DNA from 2 places in the Sedimentibacter sp. genome. Region 2 is predicted to be linked to the other one. Evidence: a T-box and tRNA genes for the amino acid it is inferred to sense, from the RefSeq annotation. Region 2 holds a T-box; the other holds one or more tRNA genes.

Region 1 (17,906 bases), on a different contig from region 2:
TTCAGAAATATCTCTTGCTTGCTGTGTATTCCTCCACAAGTCTCAGACCTTCGCCGAATCTCTGGAAGTGGACTATTTCTCGTTCTCTCAGCCACCTCAGCGTGTCTTTAACCAGCGGGTCGTCTGTTAAGAGAATCAGGTTTTCATATGTTGCTCTTGCTTTTTGCTCTGCTGCCATGTCGTTGTACAAATCAGCTATAGGATCCCCCTTTGCCTGAGTGTATTTTGCTTCCCATGGAACGCCGTCAGAATCAAGCAGGAATGGGCATGTTTCATGGTTTGCAAAGTATCCACCCATGCCGGCTGCAATGAGTTCCTCTCTTGTAGCGCCTTCAAGCAGTTTTTTAAACAATGTAGCCACCATTTCCATGTGCCCAAGTTCTTCAGTTCCTATATCCGTTAGAATGCCTTTTGTTTCGTTCAGGGGCATGCTGAATCTTTGGGTCAGGTAATTCATGCTGGCGCTTGCTTCACCGTCTGCGCCGCCATACTGGTTTAAAACAGCCTTGGCCATCCTGACGTCTTTGTTGGAAACCCTTACAGGGTATTGTAATTTTTTATCATACATGAACATAGACTTATCATCCTTTCTAGATTAATTTTTTACATTTCCCATGGCCAGGGGCTGTTTATATAACGCCATGTGTCACTCATTTCGGGATTCATGTTGCACAGGGGGCCGTACTGTGCTTCATAGGCATCCCGATACTGCCTGAGCTGCGAAGCATATGTGTGGTGTCTGTAAAGAGCAACAGGATCATTGGGATGGGTATCCAGGAAAAGAGCCAGGTCAGTTACTGCGAAGTGCAGCTTTTGAATATCGGTCAGCATTGATAGCTGCTGATGGGTCATTAGGTTTTGTCTGTCATATCTCATCATATCTACACCTCTTCATGAACATATTCTAAATATGGAGTTACCAAATCAGGATACAAGGTTCCCTGAACAAAAGCTTCTGTTAAGTTGTTAAAGTATCGCGGGTTTATCTGGTAAGGCACATAACCGTACCCTACTCTGGGATTTTCGGGCATATATGGCACCATTGGCACATAGGTGTCGTAATCTTGTCTATTCAAAATTTTCATTCCTTTCTCATATATTTGTGCTACCTGAATCTCGATAGTTATATTCATATTATTCATTCACCGACATTAAGTGACTTGTTTCAATAAAATGGATATATAATTTTATATATGGCAAAAATTTTATATGGCAAAATTTTGTGAGAGGTTTGATTTTGATTGATAAATTAATGGTATGCCTTTATAATTAAGTCAACTAGTTTAGATGGAGGAGAAAGATGGGAATTTTTGATGGAATGCTGGGCAATGCGTCCGAATACAGCGCTGTGGAGGCACAGAAGGAATATGGTCATTTGTTGGCGGCCAATGAAAATATTGATAAGGCATACAAACTGATCAGAGACATGTTTATTTTTACGAACAGAAGGCTGATTTTGATAGATGTCCAGGGTATGACGGGAAAAAAGATTGAATATCATTCGATACCATACAGCAAAATCACACAGTTCAGCGTGGAGACTGCCGGCCATTTTGATCTGGATGCAGAGTTGAAAATATGGGTTTCAGGCTCTTCACAGCCCATAGAGAAGCACTTCAACAGGACGCTTAACATTTACCAGGTTCAGGCAGAATTGGCCGAGCATGTGTGCTGATAAGGAAGAAATTGTACATATAAACAGAAAAAAATCGGCATCAAATGCCGATTTTTTAATGCGTATTTTTAATACACCATTTTGTACACGTTCAGTTCGGCGCTCTTTCTCAAAGCCCCTATCTTGGGCACTATTCTTGTGAAGTGCTCGGATATCTTGTGAGCTTCAAGGTCTTCGACGCTTTCCCATTCCTCAATCATAGTGAGGATGTCCGGATTGTTTACATCTCTGAACAGACTGTATGAAATGCATCCCTTTTCCTCTCTTGTCTTCTTCACCAGCTCATCATACATGGTGATTGCTTCATCAGCCTTTCCTTCCAAATAAATTCCCTTTGCTACGACTTTAATCATGTTGACCTCCTGATTTATATTTTATGCATGCTCGTACTGGAGCTTGTATAACTTGTAATAAATGCCCTTTTCAGCCAGAAGTTCCTGATGGGTTCCTTCCTCCCTGATTTCACCCTTGTGAAGGACTATTATCTTGCTGGAGTTCTGTACAGTTGACAGCCTGTGGGCCACTATAAGTGTCGTCCTTCCTTTCATGAGTTTCTTCAGTGCATCCTGAATCAGTACTTCTGTTTCTGTGTCTATGTTTGCTGTGGCTTCGTCAAGTATCAGTATGTCCGGCTTGAAAGCCAGTGTTCTGGCAAATGAGATGAGCTGTCTCTGACCGGCGGAGAATGCAGCGCCGTTTTCAATGACATGCTCGTCATATCCTCCGGGCAAGGCTGATATGAAGTTGTGGGCGTTTACATATTTAGAAGCTTCTGTGATTTCTTCGTCTGTGATGTCTGGGTTTTGAAGCCTTATGTTGCTTTTTATGTCTCCGAAGAACAGGAACACGTCCTGAAGCATCTGACCGATGTTTCTTCTGAGGCTTGATATCTTGATTTTTTTGATGTTTATTCCGTCAATGAATATGTCTCCCTTTTGAATATCGTAGTAACGGCAGATGAGATTTTGGATCGTGGTTTTTCCTGCTCCGGTAGCTCCAACGAAGGCCACGCTTTCTCCGGGATTTACCTTGAAGGACACATCCCTGAGTATCCATTCGTCTTCCTTGTAGGAAAACCAGACATTCCTAAACTCAATGCTTCCCTTGAAACTGTCCATTTCAACCGCATCTTCATCATCCTTGACTTCGGGCTCCTCGTCCAGAAGGCCGAATATCCTTTCTGAAGCTGCCATTGCCGACTGAACTATGTTAAGCTGTTCAGCCAACTCCTGTATGGGTTCGAAGAATTTGCTTATGTACCTTTGGAAGACAACTATGGTTCCTATGGACACTGTGCCTTCCAGTACCATCCTTCCGCCGAACCACAGAAGAATTGAAACTGCCGTGATGTTCATGAGGTAGTTTGTGGGGTTGTATATGCTGAAAGCAAACAGCTGCTTTATGTTTTCTTTTCGCAGCTTTTCATTTTCTGTCTTGAACTTGTCGAATATTTCATTTTCAACTGCGAATATCTGTACTATTTTCATTCCGGAAACATGTTCTGATATGAATGAGTTAAGAGCTGAAATTTTGCTTCGTATTTCCCTGTAAATCTTTTTTGAAGCACCTTCAAATGCAAAGGTGAACAGGGCAATGAAAGGTATGACCGTGAATGTCATCAGTGAAAGTCTGCTGTTGTAAGTGATCATCGTGATGATTACACCCACCAGGACAAAGCAGCTTTTCAGTATGTTCACAATGACGCTGGTGTACATTTCATTTAATGCCTCTGTGTCATTCGTAACCCTTGTCACAAGTTTGCCTAGGGGGTTTGAGTTGAAGAAGCTTATGGACAGCGTATTAAGGTGCCTGAATACTTCCATTCTGATGTTGTAGATTATTTTTTGACCTGCTCGTGCAAGTATCATGGCCTGTGCATAACTTAGCACAAAAACCAGCGCCACTGTTGACAGGTACACGAGACTGATTTTTATGACTCCGTTAATGTCTGCTTGTGTCGTGACTCCTGCATCAACGGCAGGTGCGGTTTTAGCTGTGTAGCGGGCCAGGAATTTGTCCACCGCGTCTCCTATGAGAACAGGCTGGTACAGCTCCACGGCAACTATGGCGAAAATTATGAGTATTGCAAGAGCAAACTGCCACATGTACGGTTTAGCATATTTCAGAAGCCTCTTTGCAATGTTCTTGTTTATTTTTTTCTTTTTTCCATCATCATCGTATTTCATGGCTACTCCTGTTCCTCCAGCATTTTTTCAAGAAGCTGCTTTTCATAAATGGAGCAGTACAGACCATCCTGTTGGATCAGCTGCTGGTGTGTACCCTTTTCAACAATCCTTCCTTCGTCAAGCACGATAATGATGTCGGCGTTTTGAATGGTTGAAATCCTGTGGGCGATTATTATGTTTGTCTTGCCTTTACGCCTTTCTTCAAGTGTATTGAGTATTTTTTCCTCAGTGTCGGTGTCAACGGCTGATACAGAATCGTCCAGTATCAATATTTCCGGATCCTTTATTAGAGCACGGGCGATGGATATGCGCTGTTTCTGGCCTCCGGAAACAGATACACCCTTTTCTCCAACCAGTGTATCGTAGCCGTTTTTAAATTCCGCAATGTTGTCGTGGATCACAGCATCCCTGGCAGCCTGTTCTATTTTGTCCATTTGACCGCTTCGTAAGCCGAAATCTATGTTGTTGGCTATGGTGTCGGAGAAAAGAAAATTGTCCTGGGGCACGTAGCCGATGGTTTTCCTGAGAACCTTAAGGGGTATGTCTGAGATGCGAAAGCCTCCGATGTATATGGTGTTTTTGTCGGGTTCGAAAATGCGAAGCATCAGGTTTACCAGCGTTGTCTTGCCGCTGCCGGTCCTTCCTATGATTCCAAGAGTTTGTCCCTTCTCTACAGAAAAATCAATGTCCCTGAGCACATATTTGTCCGTTCCCGGGTATCTGTAGCTTAAATTTTTCACCTGTATGCTTCCTGTAAGGCTTTCAACGGACCTGTTTTCCGAGTCCTTGATTTCCACTGGCTCTTTCAGTATTTTTTCCACTCTTTCCAGTGAAGCGGCTCCCGTATTGAACAGGTTGATGGTCATGCCCGTGGCCATCATTGGCCAAACCAGCATGCCCAGGTATTGTATGAATGCCGAGAACTCTCCCAGTGTTATTCTACCCTTTATTGTTATGTAGCCGCCGTAACCTATGGCTACAGCCAGCGCAGCACCTGAAATCATCTGCATGAACGGATGCATCAGCGTCTGAATTACGCTTAAGTCAATGTTCTTTTTGAATGCGTCTTTGTTCTGTTTTTCGAAGGATGAGTTGGACTTGTCCTCCTGCACGAAGGATTTGATTACCTTTATGCCTGACAGACTTTCCTGCACAAAGTTTGAAAGCTGCGCAAAGGCTTCCTGCTTTTTGGTGAAGCGGCTTTGCAGCTCCCTTCCCATGAAACGTACTGACACGGCAATGAGAAGAAGAGGAATGACAGCTGCGACTGTCAGCAGAGGATCTATTTCAGTAACCATGTTGAATACGGTTATGGATCCCAGGGCAATCACGTCGCACAGCGTCAGAATACCGGGACCCAGGGCCATACGCACAGCTTCCAGGTCGTTTGTCATGTACGCCATTATTTCGCCTGTGCCGTGCTGGTGGTAAAAGACGGCTGACAGCTGTTCAAGATGGCTGAACATGTCGTTTCTCATGTCGCGTTCGATGCTTCTTGATGTTCCGAATATGAAGTATCTCCACAAAATCCTTCCTACGTAAATGGTTCCTGCAATGGCAAAGAGCTTAACGATTGAAGATTGTACATAGACGGTATCCATTTTACCCAGCTCGATTCGGTCTATGATGTTTCCTACTATGATTGGAACCCTGGTCTGCACGTAGTCAACGACCAGCAGTGCCATGATTCCCAGTATGTAGTTTATAAGATATTTTTTCAAGAAAAACTGTATATAACTGCTTCCTATGAAGCTTGAGGGCTTTTGCGGTGACTCTGATTTCATTTTTTTCTCCTGAAAGTAAAATGACATAACTACATTATACTATTTTTAAAAATAATTCCCAGCATTATTTCGGTTGTGCATGAAGAATTATCGATGCTGAAGATTTATTGACAGCGATAAAAATATTGAGGAAATTTTTATAAACGCAATTGACAATTGTTTGAAGTTGTGGTAACATAATAAACAGTCACGGGAGCTTAGCTCAGTTGGGAGAGCATCTGCCTTACAAGCAGGGGGTCATAGGTTCGAGCCCTATAGTTCCCATTTTTTATGCCCTTTTTTAGGGAGAAGGAAGTTACAGTAATTCAAGGAATTTGGAGGATGCCGAAAAGGCATCCTCTTGTTGTTTATAGTGCGAGCATATGTCATCTGAAGGAAATCAGGAAGAATCCATAAACAACAATGTGATTCCTGATGTGGTCAGAGTGACAGGCTGCGTTTGGTGTCTATGATCGAACGGGATAAATATTACAGTTGCTTTTCGTTAAAAACGGAGTAGTTCCGCCTTTGTTTAGTTCAACTTCGAATAAATATAATAAAATTTGAAAAAATTTTATAAAAAAGAGTTGACAAAGTTAAGGGCATAGACTATAATCGTATAAAAATGATTAATTATGTATAATTTGATGATTGGAAGAGTAGATTAAACTTGAGCTTCAGCGAGTCGGAACAGAGTGTGAGTCCGGCAGTGAAATTTAGTTGAAAAGAGTCCATGAAAAGATTCTCGGAAATAACAGTATGAGAATCCGGTTAAATACCGTTATGATGAAAGAGTAAAGCAGCTGCCTAAAAAAGAGTGGTACCGCGGACACAAACCGCCTCTTTATCAGCAGTTTTTTTTATGCCCTAACCCTGTTTTTCCGACCGCAGGGAGAGAAAAACAGCGGTAGGTCAAACGCAATGAGTTCCCAATTTATGCGACCGTAGGGAGCTGATAAATTGGTGAACGAAACTGCGCTATGCCCAGGGTTTAACCCTGTTTTTCCGAGAAGCTTTTACCCTTTCTAATCCAATCAATCAATATAACTAATGAATAATTATACGGAAAGTAAATTTTTAATCTTATATCAAAATCTGGAGGATGGAAGAGATGGAAAAAGAAAAAGTAGTATTGGCATATTCAGGCGGATTGGACACATCAATAATAATCCCATGGTTAAAAGAAAATTACGATAATTTTGAAATCATAGCATGCTGCGTGAATGTTGGCCAGGAAGACGACATGGAGTTCGTTAAAAACAAAGCCTTGTCTTCGGGGGCAAGCAAGGTCTATATTGAAAATGTAGTAAATGAGTTTGTTGAAGAGTATGTTTACAAGGGACTGAAGGCAAATGCGGTTTATGAAGGCAAGTATCTGCTGGGTACGGCTTACGCAAGACCATTGATTGCAAAAAAACTTGTTGAAGTTGCACACAAGGAAGGAGCCAAGTATATAGCTCACGGCTGCACAGGAAAAGGAAACGACCAGGTTCGTATTGAAACTGCCATAGCTTCTTTGGATCCGTTCATCAAGATAATTGCTCCATGGCGTATATGGGATATATCTTCAAGAGAAGATGCAATTGACTATGCTGAATCTAAAAACATAGACCTTAACGGTATATCTAAGAAAAGAATTTATTCACGTGACCAGAATATTCTCCACATCAGCCATGAAGGCGGAATGCTTGAAAATCCAGCTAACGAACCTGATTTTGACGAGCTGCTCATAATGACAAACACCGTGGAAAAGGCTCCGGATGAGGCTGAGTACATTGAAATAGAATTCAAAAAAGGAATTCCTGTGAAGCTCAACGGCGAAAAGCTCAGCGGCGAGGAAATGCTAGGAGCACTCAACAAAATAGGAGGCAAACACGGCATAGGAGTCATAGACCTTCTTGAAAACAGACTTGTTGGTATGAAGTCAAGAGGAATATATGAAACACCGGGAGGAACCCTTCTATTAGAAGCTCACAAGTACCTTGAAAGCTTCGTTCTGGAAAAGGAAACTGCTCATTTCAAGGAAATGATAAGCAGCAAGTATGCAGAGCTTGTGTACAATGCAATGTGGTTCAGCGGACTTAAGGACGCATTTGATGCATTCGTTGACTCAACTCAGAAAAATGTTACAGGAACAGTTAAGCTGAAACTGTACAAAGGAACCATCAAGTTTGCAGGAATGACTTCCAAGTATGCTTTGTACAACGAATCAATTTCATCTTTCAGCACGGGAGATCTTTACGACCAGAAGGATGCAACAGGATTCATTCACTTGTACAGCCTGCCGTACAAGATTCAGGCTCTGAATGAAATGAACAACAAGAAATCATCAACAGAAGTTGTTTACACATTCAAAGAATAGTCTCGAACAATTAGTTTACGAAGCTATGCTGTAGACGGTACAACCTTTATCTGAACTAAAAGTTCAGGAAATTAAATAAGCCATTGCAATAGAGAGATCTTCTTTCGGCTTGGAAAGTCTAGCCCACTTAGCCCTGCCGGAAGATACCTCTCTTTTTTTCATCTAAGAGAAAATAAAAAATTACATTTTGTATTTATATTAATGTATGGTATACTATACTGGCTTTAACGGAGGTGATTGGGTGGAATTAAAAAATAAGGACAATAACAGCAACAGCGGCAACAAGCAGATAAATGCCATGACCGAAGGGAATCCGGTCAGACTCATACTTGTATTTGCCTTTCCGATGCTGGTCGGCAACGTGTTTCAGCAGCTTTACAACATGGTTGACAGCATTGTGGTCGGCAATTATGTGGGAAAAATTGCTCTGGCTGCAGTAGGAACAGGATTTCCGTTAATATTCATGATGGCATCCTTGTTCATAGGACTGGGCATAGGGGCAACAATACTCATAGCTCAGTACGTAGGAGCCGGTGATATAGAAAATGTGAAAAAAACCTGTCAGACAATTTACACGGCCATGATATTGGGTGCAATTCCCATATCAATATTGGGTCTTTTCCTGTGCGAACCTATTCTTAATCTTATCAACACGCCTGCAGATACGCTGCCCATGGCTAAGCAGTACATGATGATAATTTTTGCGGGGCTTCTTGGTGCCATAGGTTACAACATGAACACAGGAATACTGCAGGGATTCGGTGACAGCAAGTCATCGCTTTTGTTTCTGGTCATTGCCACAGGCATTAACATTGCTTTGGACCTGCTGTTTGTAGTGGTCTTCGGCTGGGGAGTGGCAGGAGTTGCCATAGCCACCATAATAGCGCAGGCTTTTTCCTGGATTTTTGGATTGGTTTACATGCGCAAGAAATATGAAGTGCTTAATTTTCAGATATTGAAATTTTACTTCAACAGGGATATATTTGTTAAAATACTTAAACTTGGCCTTCCGACGGGAATACAGCAGATGCTTTTTTCAATAGGAATAATGAGCATTCAGTCTCTTGTAAACAGCTACGGTTCCGACTTCATCGCAGGCTTCAATGCAGCCAACAAGATTGACATGTTTGCTTTCATGCCGATTCAAAGCTTCAGCAATGCAGTTACAACCTACACGGGTCAGAACATAGGAGCCGGAAGGATGGACAGAGTTCACAGCGGAACGGTTGCAGCGGTAACCATGTCAGTGATTGTATGCCTGCTTGCACTGGTTATAATTCCTCTGGGGCCGCCTCTTTTGGGACTTTTCAACTCGGATTCGGCGGTTATTGAATCGGGAATGATCTATCTGAAAAACGTAATGCCGTTATACGTGCTGCTGGCCATTGTGTTCGTAATAAATGCGGTCGTCAGGGGAGCGGGGGAGTCCGTTGTTCCCATGATAGGAGCCATAGTGACTTTGTGGCTTGGCAGAATACCGTCTGCTTACTACATTGCATACAACTTCGGCAAGGAATACATGTTTTACAGCTACGGCATAGGATGGTTCTTCTGGCTCATGATAACCGGACCGTACTATCTGTCCGGAAAGTGGAAGACAAAATCTCAAAAGCTCATAAGACAATAAAAAAACGGCTGGTTGATACCGGCCGTTTTGTTTATTATCTATTTTAAATTGTCTATAACCCTTTTGATTTTAGCAGGAGCAATTCTGCATTTTTCTTCAGATACGGCACAAACTGCAAATCTGAGTCCTTTTTTAAGTGCAACCACAAACAGGTTTTCCTTAATCAGTTCTTCGGATGCTTTCTTTGAGTTGCTGCATGGTATGCTTACGAAGAAGCCGTCTCTGTAAGGAAGTATTTCAAGATTTGCTTCTTTAGCAGCCTCAACAAAAGCGTCGGCGCGTTTTCTCAGCATTGTCTTTGTGGCGTTGACCTCTTCCTCGTAGGCCTTTGTCTTTTCAGGATCCTTTGCTATGTTTGTCATTACTGACATTGCAGCTCTTGTTCCGTTTGACCAGTTTGCTCTGTTGGCATGCATAGAGGAATAGTAAAACTCGTTTGCTATTTCTTCGCTTGAGGAAATTCCGATTGCAGCTCCGGATCTTAAACCATACATTGTATATCCTTTTGACATGCTGTATGCAACTATTACAAGGATGTTTTCAGGAAGGTTTCCGAATTTTGTGAAGAATTCTCTTCTTTCGTTGCCTACTCCTGCATAGTCTATGTAAGCGGAGTCAACTACGATGATTATTTTGTTCTGAGGATCTTTGGCGTTTTCCTTTGCGATTTGAAGAACCTGATCCCATTCCTCGTCGGAGAGGCTGTATCCGGTAGGGTTGTTTGCCGGAGTGTTTATTATTGTAACTAGTCTTTTTTGCTTGTTCAAAAGATCTTCAAACTTTTCCTTGAATGATATTATGTTGAATTCGCCCTTTTCATTGAAAAGTTCATAATTTGTTACTGTTCTTCCGAATTCTTCGGAAATTGTAACGTATGGTGCCCAGAACCAGTCACAAACCAGGATTGAGTCTCCAGGATTCGTGTAGTTGAAGATTGCATGTCTTACTGAACCGGTTCCGCCCGGAGTAGCAACTGCCTTTATGTACGCATCTGGTTTGTAACCTTTGAAGCACGCATCCTGTACAGCTTCCAGGAAATCAGGCTGTCCTGCAACCTGTGCATATGCAGCTATGTCGGCATTGGGTAAGGATTTCAATTCTGTATAAACAGTTTCAAGACATATGAGATTTCCATCGTCGTCTGCCAAAGCGCCAAGAGTGGAATCAATAACATTATCTTTGCCGTATTTTTCTATAGCCTCTTTAGCCTTTGCAGCAAGCCCAAAGATGGCATCATTTTCCAGGGGCCATACAGCATGATCAGCAACCATTTTAAATGACATAACATCACCTCGTAATTATTATTTTGATAATTTTATCATTGTACCAAATATAAGTCAACACTTTAAAAAAGCTGAATTGCAATATATTAGAACAATATTAAGTACATATGGGTTTTTATTAATTTTGTTTAAATTAATAAAAAATCATTGACAAGATTAGACAGGCTTGTTATTATATAAAAGTTCTTAAAAAGAGATCCATTAGCTCAGCAGGCAGAGCACTTGACTTTTAATCAAGGTGTCCGGCGTTCGAATCGCCGATGGATCACCATTACAAACAACATCTGACGATCTTAGCGACGTTGGATGTTGCTTTTTTTATGCGATCCGTTATTAATTAAATCTCCTGGAGGAGCCGGGACAACCTTTTCTTATATTTTATTTTTGCTTTCAACAATTTTCAACAAAATTTGCTTTTTGATGATTGTATATTCTTATGGGTGACAAAAAAAATTAATATTTTTTAGCGAAGTGAAGGGGAACGTATGTTACAAACAAAAGAGAAGAGAATCAAGGAACCCGACGACATTAAAACAGCATCCAGGGAAAACTCGCAGGCAGAAAACAGCCAGAGCGAAAAGATGGCTGCCTTGGGGCAGCTTGCCGGCGGCATAGCTCATGACTTCAACAATCAGCTCATGAGCATCATCGGCAATGCAACAATGATACAAAAGACGGATGATCTTGACAGAATAAAGGAATATGCGGAGAGAATAATACATATTTCTCAAAGCACAGCAAGTTTAACAAAAAAAATCCTGATGTTTTCAAAAAGAGAAAGCAGCATCAACAAGCCAATTAATTTGAAAAACGTCATGGATAACACCTACGTAATGGTTGATTCAATCCTCACCAAGAAAATCGAACTTACCTATGAGTATGGTGCAGCAAACAAGGTTGTGCAGGGAGACGAAGCACAGATTGAGAGCCTTATCGTGAACCTCATTTTAAACTCCAGGGACGCCTTGGAGGACAATGTGGGAAAGGTAAGAATCGGTTCTGAAGACACAGTCATATTCTCAGACACGGTTTTGAGCCACGGTGACATCATAAGGCCCGGGCAGTACATCAAGATCTATGTGGAGGACAACGGCAAGGGAATAGAAAGAAAAGTCCTGAACAGAATATTCGAGCCTTACTACACAACCAAAAGCAAGAGCAAGGGGACAGGCCTTGGCCTTTCTGTGGTGTTCGGAACGGTGAAATCACACTCGGGTTACATCAATGTCATAAGCAATTCAAACGTCGGAACAATGTTTGAAGTTTTCCTGCCAGTGTATAAGAAGAAGGAAAAAATTTCAGAAGATGCACACAAGGAAATAAACAGCAATCTCATAATGCTGGTTGATGACGATGTGAACGTGCTGGATGTGGAGGCAGAAATACTTGAGGATCTGGGTTACGATGTGGTTAAGTTCAACGAACCCGTATCTGCATTGAAGTTTTTCAAGAAGAACAGCTCTAAAATTGCCTTTTCCGTTTTGGACATATCAATGCCTGTAATGACGGGAAGACAGCTGTTTGAGCACATGCAGGAGGCCAGAAAAGATGCTTCTGTTATTTTTATAACAGGTTATGCCAGACAGAATGATTACGAGGAGCTGGCCAGGAGAGGGCAGATTATCATGGAAAAACCATTTACTTACGAGGAACTGTCTGCTCAGATAGCCAAAATTTACATGTAGGTGTAGATTGTGTAAAAAGGCGCTGATACTGGCGCCTTTTTGCTTGCAACTGATTAAGATTGTTCCGGACGCTGCAGTTCAAGCTCTCCAAAAGAATGAACAATAAACAGGCTGCGTTTGTTAAGATAACTTAACAAAATTCCAGGCACTTTCTTTTGACAATTGATAAATATTTGATAGAATGTAAAAAGAAATAGAAGAACAGAAGAAATGAATGCATTGTTTAAACTGGAGGAAAAAATGAATATAAATGATTATGTGTACAGTGAGCCCAAGCCGTTTGGAGACTTGTCAATAATAGCAATGAAGGGCTGCGAAGAAATTGCGGCAAAAATTGACTACTATCTGAAAGAGTGGAGACAGGATAACAACGGGGTAATTTACCAGGAAGGATCAAATCCTGTAAGGACATTTTTGCTGGATGCTGTTTGTCCAAGGTTTGGATCAGGTGAAGCAAAAGGTGTGATCAATGAGACTGTAAGGGGCCATGACATATTCATAATATCCGATGTTTTTAATTATGGCGTGAAGTTCAAGATGTACGGCATGGAAGTGCCCATGAGTCCTGACGACCACTACCAGGACCTTAAGAGAATCATCGCTGCCATGAACGGCAAGGCAAAGAGAATCAATGTTATAATGCCTATGCTTTATGAAGGAAGACAGCACAAGAGAGCCACAAGGGAATCGCTGGACTGCGCCCTTGCATTGCAGGAACTCACAAACATGGGAGTTGAAAATATCATTTCCTTTGATATTCACGATCCGAGAGTTCAAAATGCAATTCCTCTTCACGGTTTTGAGGATTTCCATCCACACTACCAGATGATAAAGGCATTTGTTAGAGCCGTTCCTGATGCCGATATTGACAGAAACCACATGATGATCATTTCTCCCGATGAAGGCGGAATGTCCAGATGCATCTACTACTCGTCTGTTATGGAACTGGATCTGGGAATGTTCTACAAGAGAAGGGACTACTCGGTAATCGTAAACGGAAAGAATCCGGTTATAAGCCATGAGTTTTTGGGAGACAACGTGGAAGGCAAGGATGTGATTGTCGTTGACGACATGATTGCTTCAGGAGATTCCATGATTGACGTTGCAAAGAAGCTCAAGGAAAGAAGAGCAAGAAACGTGTATATTTTCTCTGCTTTCGGACTGTTCACGGAAGGATTCGACAAATTTGACAATGCTTTTAAAGAAGGCATAATCACAAAAATATTCACTACGAACATGATTTACAGAAAGCCTGAACTTATGGGTAAACCGTGGTATGAAGAAGTTGACATGTCCAAATACATTGCAAACATCATCGATACGTTGAACTACGACAGATCGCTGAGCGAACTTTTGGACCCTGTTCAAAAAATAAAGAAACTGCTCAAATAAGAATTAAGCAAATTTGCATGAGATTAAAATGTCTGTCCACGGGCAGACATTTTTATTTCGTCCTCTGTCCGATATCATTCATTTCATTATGAAAGTACTGGCAGCTGTGCCTTACTATGGACGAAATAGCACAAGTATTTCATTGACAGGTTGTGAAAGACAAAAACAAAAAAATTGAAATATAAAGAATTATGTGGTATAATTTTTATCATTGTATCTTAATGGTACATTTTGCATAATTTGAACGAAAATCAGTAAAATATATGAAAAGGAAATTCAGGAGGATAAAAATGAGTTTCAGAATGGACATTGGTATAGACCTTGGTACTGCCAGCGTATTAGTTTACATCAAGGGCAAAGGAATTGTAATTAACGAACCTTCTGTTGTAGCAATAGACATAAACACAAACAAGATCCTGGAGGTCGGTGAAGAAGCGAGAAAAATGCTTGGACGTACGCCGGGAAACATAGTTGCCATCAGACCTCTGAGGGACGGAGTAATCTCAGACTTTGACATTACTGAGAAAATGCTGAAGTATTTCATAAAGAAGGCAGTTGGAAATTCCATTATAAAACCAAGGGTTATCATATGTGTTCCAAGCGGAGTTACAGAAGTTGAAAAGAGAGCTGTGCTTGAGGCAAGCAACAATGCCGGCGCCAAGAAGACTTACCTCATAGAGGAGCCTGTGGCTGCGGCAATAGGAGCAGGTCTTGACATAACAAAGCCTTCAGGACACATGATAATAGACATGGGCGGCGGAACTACCGACATAGCAGTCATTTCCCTGGGAGGAATTGTTGTCAGCAGATCCATAAAGGTAGCAGGAGACAAGTGCGACGACGCCATAGTAAGATATGTAAGAAAGAAATACAATGTGATGATAGGTCTTAGAAGTGCTGAAGAGCTGAAAATCAACATCGGGGCCGCCTTCCCCGCAGAAGAGGAAAAGTACATGGAAGTAAGAGGAAGAAACCTTGTTACAGGTCTTCCTGTAAACCTGACCATATCATCATCCGACATGCTTGAGGCTCTTGAGGAAACCATAACCTCCATAGCTGATGCTGTTCACTCTGTTCTTGAGAAAACCCCGCCTGAACTGGCTGCTGACATCAGCGAAAAGGGTATCATCATGACCGGAGGCGGCTGCCTGATTCAAGGTCTGGACAAATTGATCAGCAAGAGGACCGGATTGAATGTTATGATTGCAGACGACGCCATTTCATGCGTTGCAAAAGGAACAGGACAGTCATTGGAGCATATGGATGTGCTTAAAGACTCACTGATAACCGAAAACATAAAAACTAACTACAGCGCATCTTAATGAACATGTGGGATTCCGGCCTGGTTGCCGGGTCCCTTATTGCATTTGACCAATTTGGGAAAATAAATACAGAGGTTGAGTATGAAAATTAAAAAAGCAGTTATACCTGCAGCAGGTCTGGGAACCAGGTTTTTGCCGGCTACAAAGGCAATTCCGAAAGAAATGCTCCCCTTAGTCGATAAACCTACAATACAGTACATAGTCGAGGAAGTAATTGCTTCTGGCATAGAAGACGTCCTGATAATCACAGGCAGGAACAAGGGCTCCATAGAAGAACATTTCGACAGGGCTGTGGAACTTGAAGACAATCTTGAGAAAACTCACAAAGAAGAGTTATTGGAAGAAGTAAGAAAAATATCAAAAATGATAAACATACACACAGTGAGGCAAAAAGATCCGCTGGGTCTGGGTCATGCTGTTTACTGCGCAAAATCTTTCGTCGGAAACGAACCATTTGCCGTGCTGCTGGGGGACGATGTGGTTGATTCAAAAAAACCGTGCCTGAAGCAGATGATTGAAATGTTTGAAGAATATAACTCCACAATTCTGGGCGTGCAGCCGGTAGCGTGGGAAAATGTTAACAAGTACGGCATAGTATCCGGCGAAAAATTAAACGACAAAATATACACTGTTAAGGATTTGGTAGAGAAGCCGGCAATGGAAAAGGCACCCACAAACATAGCAATTTTGGGAAGGTACATAATAACACCAAAGATATTCGAAATCCTTGAAAATACTAAAAAGGGAGTGGGCGGTGAGATTCAGCTTACGGATGGACTGAAGGATCTTTGTAATATTGAGGATGTTTTTGCATATATTTTTGAAGGCAGAAGATACGACGTGGGAAGCAAAATAGGATTTCTTGAAGCAACCGTTGACTTTGCACTGAAGAGAGATGATTTGAGGGACAGCTTCAAAGCTTATCTGCGAACTATAAATTTGGATTAAGGGGTGTTGTCATGTACAGAGAAAAGTTGGAAGTATGGCTGGACAGTCCGTTTGTAGACGAATCCTTAAAAGAAGAATTGAAAAAAATCGAAAAAATTGAGAGTGAAGTTGAGGACAGGTTCTACAGGGAGCTGGAATTTGGCACCGGAGGCATGCGGGGGAAAATAGGGGCAGGTACAAACCGTATGAATTTCGTTACTGTAGCAAAGGCAACACAAGGCATTGCAGATTTTTTAAATGAAAAATACACGGATGGAAACATAAGCACTGCAATTGCGTACGATTCAAGAAACATGTCAAGGGAATTTGCGTCAAAGGCAGCAGCAGTTTTTGCCGCAAACAACATAAAGGTGTACTTGTTTGAAAGCCTCAGGCCGACTCCTGAACTTTCATTCGCAGTGAGACATTTCGGCTGCAAGGCCGGCGTTGTGATTACTGCAAGCCATAATCCGCCCGAATACAACGGCTACAAGGTTTATGACCAGTTTGGCGGCCAGGTTGTTGGAGATGCGGATGAAATAATCATGAAAATAAACAGTGTTAAGCTTAAGGACATAAAAACATCCGAAGATAGCAGCAAAATAGTTATGGTGGGAAACGAGCTGGATACTGTCTACATAAACAAGGTTAAGAGCCTGAGCATCAGGGATGATGTGGATAAGAATATTAACATCGTATACACTCCGCTTCATGGAACAGGAAACATGCCTGTAAGAAGGGTGCTCCAGGAGCTGGGTTACAAAAATGTGACTGTGGTAAAGGAACAGGAAGAACCGGATCCCATGTTTTCCACGGTAAAGTCTCCGAACCCGGAAGAAATAAGCGCTTTTGAGATAGCAATAAAAAGAGCTGAACAAGGCGGAGGCGAAATAATCATTGGAACCGACCCCGACTGCGACAGGGTAGGTCTGGTTGTGAAGGACGGAGACGGAAGTTACGTTCCGCTGAACGGAAACCAGACAGGGGCTCTCCTTTTGAATTATGTGCTGAGCTCCATGTATGAAAAGGGAAAAATTCCTGCCGACGGAGCTGTTATTAAGACAATAGTAACCAGTGAAATAGGAAGGGCAATCGCATCCAAGTACAATGTGGCAAACTTTGACACTCTGACAGGATTCAAATATATTGCTGAAATGATGCAGCAGTTTGAAGACACAGAGGAACACAGCTTCATCTTCGGCTACGAGGAAAGCTACGGGTATCTGGCAGGGACATTTGTCAGGGACAAGGATGCGGTTATAGCCAGTATGCTCATTTGTGAAATGGCTGCATATTATAAGAAAAAGGGCAGCACTCTCCTGGATGCGCTTAAGGATATTTACAGGGAACACGGATACTATATAGAGGAAACTGTTTCTCTGACCTTTGCAGGCTCAACAGGTCAGAACAAGATGAAGGCCATAATGGAAAACTTCAGGGAAAACAAGCCAAGCTCCTTTGCTGGCAAAAGCATACTGCATGTTTACGACTACAAGATGGGGACTTCATTAAATCTCTTAAACGGTAAGACGGAGCATCTGGACTATCCAAAGTCTGATGTGCTGAAATTCTGTTTTGAAGACGGATCGTGGCTGGTGCTAAGACCATCCGGTACAGAGCCCAAGCTGAAAATTTATTTTTCCATAAATGAGGAAAATGAAAGCAAATCCACGCAGGTTTTAGA
Region 2 (12,601 bases):
TTTATGTGAGATATTTGGAAATAGTGAACATTAGTGGTTAATATTAATTTACAAACTACTTAGGAGGAATTATGGAAAAGTATTTTAAACTTCAGGAAAACGGCACAAATGTCTCAACTGAAATTGTTGCCGGCTTAACAACATTTTTTGCAATGTCATATGTCATCTTTGTGAATCCGGCAATATTATCTGCAACGGGAATGCCTTCACAGGCAGTGTTCCTGGCAACCATCATAGCTTCAGTTATAGGAACACTCGTCATGGGATTGTTCGCCAACGTACCGTATGCTCAGGCACCAGGCATGGGACTTAATGCATTTTTCACATATACTGTTGTGTTTGCCCTTGGATTCACATGGGAACAGGCATTGGCTCTTGTGTTCATATGCGGACTCTTAAACATTTTCATCACTGTTACAAGAATAAGGAAAAGTATAATAAAATCAATACCTGAAAGTCTTCAAAACGCCATAAGCGGCGGAATTGGAATTTTCATAGCATACATTGGAATCAAGGGAGCAGAAATGGTGCAGTTCACTTCAGAATCTGCAAGCATAATTTCAGTGAACGGCCAGGCCTTTGCTGCAGACGGGACATACAGCAGCATTTTCTCGGTTGTTTCAAACGGTGGAATTATTCCTGCACTTGTTGACTTTACAAATCCTGCCACTCAGCTGGCACTCATAGGTCTTGTAATATTGGTTTTTCTTCTTGTGATAAAAGCAAAAGGAGCAATACTCATAAGCATCATAGCAACAACACTCATAGGAATTCCTTTCGGAGTTGTTGATGTATCTGCATTATCCTTGTCTTCAGGCAGCCTGAGCTCTTCATTTGCAGACCTTGGAACAACATTCGGCGCCGCATTCGGTCCTAAAGGCATGCAGTCCTTGTTTTCGGATCCTTCAAAAATACCGTTGGTATTGATGACTGTATTTGCATTCAGCTTGTCTGATACGTTTGATACCATAGGAACATTCATCGGAACAGGAAGAAGAAGCGGAATATTCAGCGAGGAAGACCAGAAATCACTTGAAACAAGCACAGGCTTCAAATCCAAAATGGATAAAGCGCTTTTTGCAGATGCCATAGCAACATCAATCGGAGCAATATTCGGAACCTCTAACACAACAACATACGTTGAAAGCGCTGCAGGAATAGGAGCAGGCGGCAGAACCGGACTCACAAGCGTAGTTACGGCTATATTATTCCTTTCATGCATCCTGATTGCTCCAATAGCTGGAGTTGTGCCTTCAGCTGCAACTTCGCCCGTCCTTATAATAGTTGGTGTCATGATGATGTCGTCATTCACCAAAATAAATTGGGAAGACCTTGAAGAGGCGATTCCTGCATTCTTCGCCTCAGTGTTCATGGGCTTTTCATACAGCATTTCCTACGGAATAGCGGCAGGTTTCATTTTCTACTGCCTAATTAAACTGTTCAAGGGTCAAATAAAAGAAGTTCACCCAATTTTAATAGTATCCACATTGTTGTTCATAGCAAACTTTGTGGTTCTTGCAATAATCAGTTAATTGACTCATATCGCCTCGTTACTGAAGCTTCAGTTTTATAACAAAGCACCTTTCAAACGCGTCATTCTGAAGGCGAAGCCTGAAGAATCTCAACACTTAAACATTAGGAGATTCTTCGCTGCCGCTCAGAATGACAAATTCGTAGTTTGTCAATAGTCTGCTGCCTCCCTCGGGAGGCTTTTTTATTTCAGCAAATTTGACATTAATTGCGTCGGTCTTGCATTTTTAAGAATGCCCTTCCGGTGATTTTTGCAAAGCAGCCTGCATTTTCTGAACGATGTGGTTTTTAAATTGCATTTTAACGCAGGCTAACTGCTTTTTTTCAAACTTTTTTATATTTTTTTGCATTTTTATATTTACAAGTTGCATTTTAGATGTTATAATGAGTTATCAAATCAAATCTAGGAGGTTTTAATATGGGTATACAAGTGAAAGATATAAGAGACGTCGTTGCAAAAATCAATTTTAATAAATGCGGAACCATTACATGCATCTACAACGTAGACAGCAAGTGCACACAAAAAGAATGCGAACTACATGAAAGAGGATTGAAGCAGGAAGAAGATTAATATGATTCTTACAATTGAAAACTATAGATAAAAGCGGCAGCTGAGATGATGGCCGCTTTTATTATGCAAAAAATTGTCCGCAGCTTCGCCAAATGTCAATGTCTTTACCAAAACGCGAAATAAAAATTCCGGTTTCCCGGAATTTCACTATATGGCTATCTCTTCAGTTTGAATTATGTTAAGGTATCTCAAAGACTCGATGGCGTCCCAGAAGAAGCACTCTTCGCCTATTATTTCTGTGAGTCCCGAACGGTCGAACATTTCCTTCACATTGTCCTGAACCCCGCAGAATATGACAAGCGTGCCGCTGCTTTTCAGCTTCCCAACAACTTCCTTGAACACTCCCACTGCAGACTCGTCAATGCTGGTGGCGGCCCTCATGGATATTATCATGTTTTCCGTATCTATTCCGTGAACAGTGAGCTGCTCAAGCTTATCTCTGGTTATAAAGAACAAGGGCCCGGTAAGATATACTATTTTCGTGTTCACATAATCCGATGAAACCTCATGGCCTTTGATTCTCTTCAAATCCACCGGACTCACGTCAATCTTCAATTCGCTGTTCTTCAGCACAAATATCATGATGCCCAGGAACACTCCTATAAGGATTGCAATTGTCAGATCGAACATGACGGTTGCAGCCATGGTTATTGTGAACTCCAAAATGGCAGTCCCGAATTTCTTTTCAAATATGTACTTTATCTCATTCCACTCATTCATTCTCCAGGCCGTTACCATGAGCACTCCCGCCAGTGCAGCCATTGGGATTCTCGAAATGAACCTGCCCAGAAACAGCATGGACAGCATCAGCCCCAAAGACTGTACAAGAGAAACCATTCGTGTCTGTCCTCCGGACTTAAGGCCTACGCTGGTTCTCGCAAGCACTGCAGAGGCAGGTATACCGCCGAAAAACGGAATTATGATGTTCCCAAGCCCCTGAGCCATCAATTCTCTGTCTGCATTCAAGGGCTCGTTCTTCACCTTGCCTGCTGACGCACCGCAAAGAAGGCTCTCAATCATGCACAGTATGGCTACGCTCATAGCCGGACTCAACAGCTTAAATGCCGTACCAAGGGGCACAGTCCCGAGACTGAGCCTTTGCTCCAGAAATATGGTGTTTGGAATTTCACCCACAAGCTTAACAGGAAAATTCAAAACCCAGTTTACAGCCAGTGCTATGATAAGTCCCGCCAGCGATGACGGAAACCTAGCATTCCATTTCTTGGGCCAGAAAACCATAATGGCAATTACCATAAGCCCTATGAAAACCGCGTAGAAGTTAGGTGAAAATCCCAGTTCTCCGTAAGACATGATCTTTTCTATGATGTCTGCTCCGGCTGAAGTTGTACCAAAGAAGTTGTCCAGCTGTCCCAGTGCGATTATTGCTGCTATTCCTGACGTAAAACCTGTGATGACCGGTCCGGGTATGAATGTCACAAGCTTTCCGAAGTGAAAAACAGCAGCCATGATCAGAAGCACTCCTGACAGAAAACCAGTCACAAACAGGCCCTGAGGTCCGTAGCCTGCAAAGACGGTTGCCAGTATGGCAATCATTGTGCCTGTTGGACCTGATACCTGGTATGATGCTCCGGCAAATCCACCCATCACAATCCCTGCAAGTATTGCAGACATTATTCCCGATGCGGCTCCTGCGCCTGAGCTTACACCGAATGCCAGTGCCAGCGGAAGAGCAACTGCAGTTACCGTAAGCCCTGCCATTACGTCCTGTGACAGTTTTTTGCCGTTGTAACCCGCAAACTCCAGCCTAAGATCCTGAAAATATTGTTTTAACATTTCTCTCTCCATATAATTGTAATTATATAATACCAGATGAATATTATCACTTTCTTCCAATAAACGCAACAAAAAAACCGCTGAATTTCCAACGTTTTGCGAAAACGTTTCCGCGGTTTTTCATTTATATTAATTATTGTTGCATTTTTATTTCCATTTCCCCTATTTTGACCTTCTGGATTTTTGTGGTATCCAGTGGCTTTAAAAATATCATGTTTATTGTTGAAGTCAGAGGATTTGTGCTTGTTCCCATGCTTGAGATTTCAGCTTTTGATCCGTCTTCCATTATCACCTCAACAGAGTCGTTCAGCCTGCCGCCTCTTTCGTTGCCGGAAAGGATGCTGTTGTACATTTTTACCGTCAGAGACAGGGGCGATATCTTGATGTTATCCACCGTGTACTTTCTGCCGTCCAAAATAACACTCCTGTTTACAGGAACAGTAACGGTGGTATTTTTATAGTTTGCTCTGAATTGAACTTCCCAATGACCATTTACTGTGTTGGTTTTGTTGACCATATCATATTTGAATTCATAGTTTTTAAGTTCTTCCATATCCTTTATTTCAAAAATGTAGTAGTCGTAATCAGTCCCGCCGCGACGCTCTGTCAGTACCAGCGAAGAGTACAGTTTTTCATCAGCGTTTGATTTGCTTTCGAAGTATATGTTCCCAAGACTTGAATCACCATATTCCTGCCTTACAATTCTAAGGCACAGATTTTTTTCTGCAAATCCGGCATTGTCTATTGATACGCCGCCTGTCCCTTCTGCGGCTGGGATGTTAAGACCGATAAAGGGCAGAACCTTTTCAGGCGTAATGTCATTTATGTGCTGTGCCTTTTGCTTTTCATCCTCCGGCATGTTTTCATCCACGGGAATGTACGGCTTGTTTTCATTTATTATGAGTTCCTGGTCCTGATAGTCCGTGTTTTCAGCCAGAAAGCCGTACAGGTCAAATTTATTTTCAGGTTCTTCAATAGAATATTCAGTAAAATTTTCTGCTGTGAGCGCAAGTTTTTTTCCGGCTGCCTTTTTTTCGGTGTTGCCGATCAGCACAAAAGTTGCCTTGTTGTCATCGGGATCGGAATCCTCAATCTTATACCAGGTATAGCCGCCGGAACCGCCAAAGTCCAGATTAAGATGTTCAAAATCAATGTAATCAGCCTTTTTGAAGCTGGTGCCGTCTTCCTTTATAAGCTCAAATATGATGTAAAATGAATTTTCGTCACCAACCATGTTTGCCACGTTAAGCGTAATGCCGTTCGAGGTTGAACTCTCCTGAATTTCGGTTCCCATATCATTGACATACCTGATATTTTCACCGAACAGTCTGTGGTATGCGGCTGAAAGTCCTCCCTGCGCAAAAACGGCTGCAAAGGATAACAGCATTACCATTGCTGCAGCAAGCGGCAGTATGAACCTTCTGCTTGCAGGTTTTTTCCTGTTCAGCTTCTGCAGGGTCATCTTTTTAATCCTTTTTGCTTCTTCCCGGGACATTTCCTCCTCCTGAAAAACCATGTCTTCATTTTCCAGGCTGAAGCTGTCCAGCAATTCATCTATTTTTTTCATGGCGTCATCCTTTCTATATGTTTATGCCGTTTTCAACAAGGGCTGCCTTAAGCCTTTCCTTTCCCCTGTAAAGCTTGTTTTCCACCGCCTTGGCACTGACCCCCATAGATAGGGCGATGTCCTTCACCGCCTCATAAAGGTAGTACCGCCTGATGAATATGTCCTTGTCCGGCTGCGGCAGACTGTAAATTGTATCCTTGATTATTTTTCTGTTAATGGTACCTGCAACATGGTCATCCATGTCAAATTCCAGCTGAATATCATTTTCCTCCAGAGGAATGAGTTCTCTCTTGTTCATTTTTCTGTTGAGCTTGTTTATGCTTACAAACCTGGCTATGGATATGATGTAGTTTTTAAGCACGCCCTTGCTGCTGTCATAATTATCGATGGACTTCCATAGCTCCACAAATACATCCGATATGCATTCCTCTGCATCCTGGCGGTTCTCGTATCCGATGATTCTCACTACCACGGTCTTTACAAGGCCCCCATATTCATCTATGGCACAGGAAAGTCCCTTGGAAGGATTTTTCTTTAAAAGATTTATTAAATTTTCATCATTCATGATGCCCTCCCTCATTAGCTCCTTCATATGCATATTCACAATTTAAACGGATTTCACTCACATTATACTATAAAAACATAAAAAAACTCAAAAATAAAAACGGCTGTGGTTAAACAGCCGTCTCAGCTTACATTATTATTTTGTCAATTGTTATGTCCTTTAAATCCTTGCAGCCTGACATTATCATTACGTCTCGAAGCTCTGCACCGATTTTTTCCGTGTAAAGGGCTACCCCTTCACTTCCGCCTCCGAAAGCTGCTATGACGTACGGTCTTCCTATGAGAACGGCATCAGCACCAAGTGCTATAGCCTTGAACACGTCTGCTCCCGAGCGTATGCCTCCGTCAACAAAAATTTTCAGTTTATCTCCCACAGCTTCCCTTATTTCCGGAAGCATTGAACATGGGGCTGCAGCATCCTGCAGAACTCTTCCTCCATGGGAAGAAACAACTATTCCGTACGCTCCTGCTTCCAGCGCCTTTTTTGCACCTTCAGCAGTCATGACGCCTTTTACGATAAACGGTACCTTTGTTGATGATGCCAGCTCCGAAAGTTCTTCAACGCTTTTTGCCGATACAGGCTTGCCTGCCAGGGCCAGGTTAATGAGCCCTGCAGAATCTATGTCCATGGCGAATGCCATGGCGCCTGCTTCTTCAAGCAGCCTGATCTTTTCAATTACCTTGTCGTTTTTCCAGGGCTTGATTGTAGGAACCGCAGCACCTTCTGCTCCCCTGATGTAAGGAATGGTATCCAGAAAAATACTGTCATTGGCGCCGTCTCCCGTGAAGGCTGCGCTTCCTGCTTCCAGAGTTCCGTTCACAACCGCATCCACATACTCGGATTCTGTTATGGCGCCGTTGTAGTTTAAATTCATACCTCCGATGGGAGCCGCAAAAAACGGATACTTGAATGTCTTGCCAAATATGCTAAGAGAAGTGTCCTGGCCTTCATTCTTGTAGATTACATCCAGCTTGATCTTTATTTTAGACAGATATTCCACTGAATCTATGAACGCTCTTCCGTTCCCCTTTCCGCCGGTGCCCGGTATTTCACCCTTGCATACAATCCCGTTGCACTCCTTGCATACCCTGCAGTTAGGAGCCATTTTTCTTCTTGCGTTTTCCAGTAATTCCTGATAAGTCATGTTGTTCTCCCTTTACTATAATTTGCTTTTATAATAATATTTTATTAGCTAAGCTGAAATTTTTCAACCGTTATCTTGACTTCAGATGCTCTAGCCTTTCAACAACCTTATCCATCATGTCACGATATTTCTCAAGCTTTTCCCTTTCCTCGGCAACAACGTTCTCGGGAGCCTTGCTCATGAATTTTTCGTTTCCAAGCTTGTTGTTAACTCTGTCTAGCTCCCCTTGCAGCCTTGACTTCTCTTTTTCAAGCCTATCTATTTCCTTCTCGAAATCTATGAGGTCAGCCAGCGGCAGATATATTTCTGTACCTTCTATAACCGAGGAAGCAGTGTCCTCGCCTATCTGCGTCTTGTCATGAACAATCTTAACTTCCGTAATGTTGGCCAGTGTGGCAAAGTACTTGCTGCCTGCTTCTATGAACTCCCTTGCTTCATCCTTTGAAGGAACAAATATTGCTCTCGCCTTCCTGGAAGGAGCAACGTTCATCTCAGCCCTCGTGTTACGGATGCTTCTTACGGCTTCCATCAAGAATTCCATGTTTGATTCATCCTTCTCGAAGTTTTCGGAATCAGAGTATTTAGGCCAGTCGGCTTTCACAAGCCTTGAATCCGTGCCCGGCAGGAACGACCATATTTCTTCAGTTATGAACGGCATGAACGGATGCAGCAGCTTCAGCATGTCTTTTAAAACCTTAATGAGAACAAATCTTGCAGTATCCTTGTCTGTTCCTTCTTCTCCGTACAATCTCGGTTTAACTATTTCAATGTACCAGTCGCAGTATTCGTTCCAGATGAAGTCATAAACCCTTTGCGCCGCAAGACCAAGCTCGAACTTGTCAAGATTGTCGGTAACTTCCTTTGCTGCCTTGTTCATTCTAGAGATTATCCACTTGTCTTCCGTCTTGTAGTTGGCGGAAGCTGTTTCTGCATCCATCAGTTCGCCTTCAATGTTCATGAGAACGAACCTTGATGCGTTCCAAAGCTTGTTGGCAAAGTTACGGCTTGACTCCAGCCTGTCGTTGTTAAATCTCGTATCATTTCCCGGTGATATGCCTGTCATGAGCATGAATCTCAGTGCGTCTGCCCCGAACTGGTCTACAACCTCAAGGGGATCTATGCCGTTTCCCAGGGACTTGCTCATCTTTCTTCCCTCGGCATCCCTAACAAGACCGTGAATGAACACGTGCTTGAAAGGAGATTTGTCAGTCATCTCAAGTGCGGAGAAAACCATGCGAACAACCCAGAAGAATATTATGTCGTAGCCTGTTACCAATACGTCTGTAGGATAGAAGTACTTGAAGTCTTCAGTCTGATTAGGCCATCCCAAGGTGGAGAAAGGCCACAATCCCGATGAGAACCATGTGTCAAGAACATCCTCATCCTGCTTTATGTTTGAGCTGCAGCATTTAGAACATTTGTGAGGAGCATCCTTTTGAACCATTATCTCGCCGCATTCCTGGCAGTAGTATGCGGGAATTCTGTGTCCCCACCACAGCTGTCTTGAAATGCACCAGTCTCTGATGTTTTCCAGCCAGTGTGTGTATATCTTGGTGAAGCGCTCTGGAACAAATTGAACTTCCTTATCCTCCCCTGCCTTGAGAGCCGGTTCAGCCAGAGGCTTCATCTTAACGAACCACTGGTCAGAAACCCTTGGTTCAACTATGTTGTGGCATCTATAGCATGTTCCTACGTTGTGATCTGTGTTTTCTGTTTTAACCATGAAGCCGTTGTCTTCAAGTTCCTTTACAAAAGCCTTCCTACACGAGAAACGGTCCATGCCGTTGTACTTGCCGGCCTGCTCGTTCATTGTTCCGTCTTCGTTCATGCAGTTTATCTGTTCCAGGTTGTGGCGAAGTCCTATCTCAAAGTCATTGGGGTCGTGGCATGGAGTTATTTTCAATGCACCTGTTCCTTTTTCCATGTCTGGGTACTCATCTCCGATTATGGGAATTTCTCTTCCAACCAGAGGAACAATTACTTTCTTTCCTATGAGGTGCTTGTATCTTTCATCTTCCGGATGGGCGGCTATGGCCACGTCTCCGAATATTGTCTCAGGCCTTGTGGTTGCGACAACGAAGTACTCATCAGGATTTTCAACGTATGGGTATTTTACATAGTAGTACTTGCCCGGTATGTCCTCGTGCTCAACCTCTGCGTCTGACAGTGTAGTCTGGCAGTCGGGGCACCAGTTAATTATCCTGTTTCCTCTGTAAATCAGTCCCTTTTCATAAAGCTTTATGAAAAATTCAACTACGGCTTCGTTGCAGCCTTCATCCATGGTGAATCTTTCTCTTGACCAGTCGCATGAATTGCCCAGCTTCTTAACCTGCTTTACGATTCTTCCGCCGTATTCTTCCTTCCACTGCCATGCACGTTTTAAGAATTCTTCCCTGCCGATATCTTCCTTGGATTTTCCTTCTTCCTTCTTGAGCCTTTCAACTACCTTAACCTCCGTAGCTATGCTGGCGTGGTCGGAGCCCGGAAGCCACAAGGCTTCATAGCCCTGCATCCTTTTCCATCTTGTGAGTACATCCTGCAGAGTCATGTCAAGAGCATGCCCCATGTGAAGCTGTCCTGTTATGTTCGGAGGAGGCATCACTATGGTGAAGGGTTTTTTGTCCTTGTTCACTTCTGCCTTAAAGCAGTTTTCTTCCATCCAAATATCATAAATCTTGTCTTCAAATTCTTTTGGATTGTACTTGCTGGGTATGTTTGTTGTCATAATATATATTCCTTTCATCATAATATAGATTCAAATTTTTGTTTCAGTATTGCATAGCTTCGCAGTTTCGTTCACCAATTTATCAGCTCGCTGCGCTCGCATAAGCCGGGAACTCATTGCGGTTGACCTGCCGCTGTCGGGCATACAAAAAGCGGGTGTTCTCCTCACAAAAGGACGAGAAAACCCGCGGTACCACCTAATTTCCATTACGGCTCTTAATTGTATAACGGAATAACCGTTTAATCCTACTTTAGTTCGGATTAAATGCTCCAAAGCTACCTTCGGCACACATGTACTTATGAAACCTTTCAACCGGCGGGTTTCACTCTCTGGAAAGTTTATGAGCCTACTCCTCTTCATCACAGCATCATATTTAATTACTTACCATAATATTAAAATAATGTTTATTTGTCAATAACTATTTGAGCAATTTGTACGCGGATTTACATAATCAATTGACAATCATAATATTTTATAATATACTTGAGGCAATTAAACATCTTTCGATATTGGTGCGCCTTTGGCAATAATAGGGAATTGGGTTTGAATCCCAAACAGTCCTGCTGCCGTAATGAGAGAGCGGTTTTTTATGCTTTTAGCAACCACTGGATTTTCCGGGAAGGTAAAAAACAGCTATGACCTCTGAGTCGGAAAACCTGCCAGTATTATTTGCGTAAATACCGCAAATGCTATGCATTCCAGGAAGAAGGGCGATAGCTTACAGTAACAGTTGGACTCATAAGTCTGTGGTAATTACGTTTCGGCAATCCGAAACGTTTTTTTATTGTTCAGACAGTCAGACTAATCGATTCGTATTTGCAGGGATGTTTAAAATACATCGGAGGTAATATATGAAAAAGAAATTAGCAGCAGCCGTGGTAATGTTGGTTATCATGGCATCAGCAACCGCATGTTCCAAGTACATGCCGCAGGAAAAACCGGTTCAGAGCGCTTCAAAGGAACCAGCGCAGGAAACACAGCAGAAGGCGGAGCTTCCCACAGAAGACAGAGCCGGAAACAAGATAGAAATACCTGAAAATGTGGAAAAGATAATTTCCATGTCTCCATCAAACACCGAGATAATCGTTGCCCTGGGTCTTGGAGACAAGATTATAGCAACCGACAAATATTCAAGAGATATTGAAGGTCTCCCGGAAGGCATACCCTACTTTGACATGATGACTCCGGACGTGGAGCAGCTTGTTGCTCTTGAACCTGACCTGATAATTGCTTCAGGCATGAGCAAGAAAGACGGAAACGACCCCTTCAAGCCGGTTAAGGATCTTGGCATATGCATGGCTTACATTCCTTCAAGCAGCAGCATGGATGGCATATATGAAGACATAATGTTCCTGGCAAATTCCCTTCATGCAAAGGAAAAAGGGCAGGAGCTTGTCGAAGGAATGAAGGTGAAGATTGATGAAATCAAAAAACTTTCGGCCAATGTGAAGGAAAAGAAGACCATATACTTTGAAATAGCCGCAATGCCCAACCTTTACAGCTTCGGCAGCGGTGTGTTCCTCAATGAGATGATTGAAATAATCGGTGCAGAAAATGTTTTTAAGGACCAGGAAAAATGGATTTCAGTATCGGACGAATCCGTTTTAGCAGCAAATCCGGACGTGATACTGACAAATGTAAGTTATGTGGAAAACCCCACGGAAGAAATAAAGTCAAGAGCCGGCTGGGACAGCATGGAAGCTGTCAAGAACAACCAGGTATTTTATATTGACAACACATCAAGTTCACTTTCAAACCACAATGTGGTTAAGGCACTGCAAGAGATTGCTGAAGCCGTATATCCTGAAGTTTATGTGAAATGAGCACAAGAATAAAGGTTATCATATCCGTCGTAATCTGCATAATAGTAGTGATGATGGGCATAGGACTGGGAAGCATTTATGTTCCCGGAAGCCATATAATAAATATAGCGGCCAACAAGCTCTTCTCATATCCCCTTAGCTCGGATGTTAAATCAGTTTCGGTTTCAATTGTGTGGAACCTGAGGCTGCCCAGAACAATTCTGGCATTTCTTGTGGGAGGGGCCTTGGCTGTAAGCGGCACTGTAATGCAGTCGGTTCTTAAAAACCCTCTGGCATCGTCCTATACACTGGGAGTTTCTTCCGGAGCGTCATTGGGAGCTGCCTTTGTCATAGTCACGGGATTTTCAATACCGCTGATTGGACCTTTCACGCTTCCTTTGGTAGGCCTCACTTTTGGTCTTCTGACTGTTTTCTCTGCTGTGAAGTTTGCGTCCAAAATGGACAGAAATCTTGAAAACAACACGATCATACTTGTAGGAATGGTGTTCTCCCTGTTTGTGAATGCCATTCTCACCTTGCTGACTTCCATGGCGAAGGAGCATCTTGAGCAGCTTACGTTCTGGCAGATGGGTAGCTTCGCCCTGAAGGACTGGTCCAACGCTGCAGTGCTGTTTCCAATCGTGGTTGCCGGCGTGCTGGTCATAGGCAGCTACGCAAAGGAACTGGACATAATGACATTCGGCGAGGAGCAGGCCTTCACCATGGGTGTGGATGTCCAGAAGGTAAAATGGCTTCTGCTGGGGCTGTCGGCAGCCCTGACAGGAAGCGCCATTTCCTTTGTAGGAGTGATAGGCTTCATAGACCTCATAGCTCCCCACGTGGTCAGGAAGGTTTTCGGTTCTTCCCACAGGATAGTGATACCCATGTCCATGCTGTTCGGCG

What was found. The T-box of region 2 lies ahead of AAGU76_RS13050 (valine--tRNA ligase). A T-box ahead of a tRNA ligase gene usually reads a tRNA of that ligase, here a tRNA-Val.
Region 1: it has a tRNA-Val gene. The T-box ahead of AAGU76_RS13050 (valine--tRNA ligase) is inferred to sense a tRNA for this amino acid. The anticodon was not compared.

Annotation. Positions count from the first base shown of each region.
Region 1 is NZ_JBCFAS010000004.1:20,130-38,035, reverse strand. Features, by position in the region: gene AAGU76_RS15085 (manganese catalase family protein) at 2-574, opposite strand; gene AAGU76_RS15080 (spore coat protein CotJB) at 604-879, opposite strand; gene AAGU76_RS15075 (spore coat associated protein CotJA) at 882-1,085, opposite strand; gene AAGU76_RS15070 (PH domain-containing protein) at 1,301-1,675, shown strand; gene AAGU76_RS15065 (putative quinol monooxygenase) at 1,744-2,028, opposite strand; gene AAGU76_RS15060 (ABC transporter ATP-binding protein) at 2,050-3,861, opposite strand; gene AAGU76_RS15055 (ABC transporter ATP-binding protein) at 3,864-5,645, opposite strand; tRNA gene AAGU76_RS15050 (tRNA-Val) at 5,837-5,909, shown strand; T-box leader at 6,263-6,471, shown strand; gene AAGU76_RS15045 (argininosuccinate synthase) at 6,736-7,986, shown strand; gene AAGU76_RS15040 (MATE family efflux transporter) at 8,228-9,613, shown strand; gene AAGU76_RS15035 (aminotransferase class I/II-fold pyridoxal phosphate-dependent enzyme) at 9,652-10,896, opposite strand; tRNA gene AAGU76_RS15030 (tRNA-Lys) at 11,092-11,167, shown strand; gene AAGU76_RS15025 (ATP-binding protein) at 11,382-12,581, shown strand; gene AAGU76_RS15020 (ribose-phosphate pyrophosphokinase) at 12,822-13,973, shown strand; gene AAGU76_RS15015 (rod shape-determining protein) at 14,264-15,295, shown strand; gene galU (UTP--glucose-1-phosphate uridylyltransferase GalU) at 15,377-16,243, shown strand; gene AAGU76_RS15005 (phospho-sugar mutase) at 16,255-17,906, shown strand, end outside.
Region 2 is NZ_JBCFAS010000003.1:258,059-270,659, reverse strand. Features, by position in the region: gene AAGU76_RS13080 (NCS2 family permease) at 72-1,532, shown strand; gene AAGU76_RS13075 (hypothetical protein) at 1,949-2,101, shown strand; gene AAGU76_RS13070 (SulP family inorganic anion transporter) at 2,249-3,895, opposite strand; gene AAGU76_RS13065 (DUF4179 domain-containing protein) at 4,029-5,462, opposite strand; gene AAGU76_RS13060 (sigma-70 family RNA polymerase sigma factor) at 5,476-6,027, opposite strand; gene AAGU76_RS13055 (alpha-hydroxy-acid oxidizing protein) at 6,155-7,171, opposite strand; gene AAGU76_RS13050 (valine--tRNA ligase) at 7,242-9,896, opposite strand; T-box leader at 10,064-10,268, opposite strand; cobalamin riboswitch at 10,390-10,575, shown strand; gene AAGU76_RS13045 (ABC transporter substrate-binding protein) at 10,748-11,719, shown strand; gene AAGU76_RS13040 (iron ABC transporter permease) at 11,716-12,601, shown strand, end outside.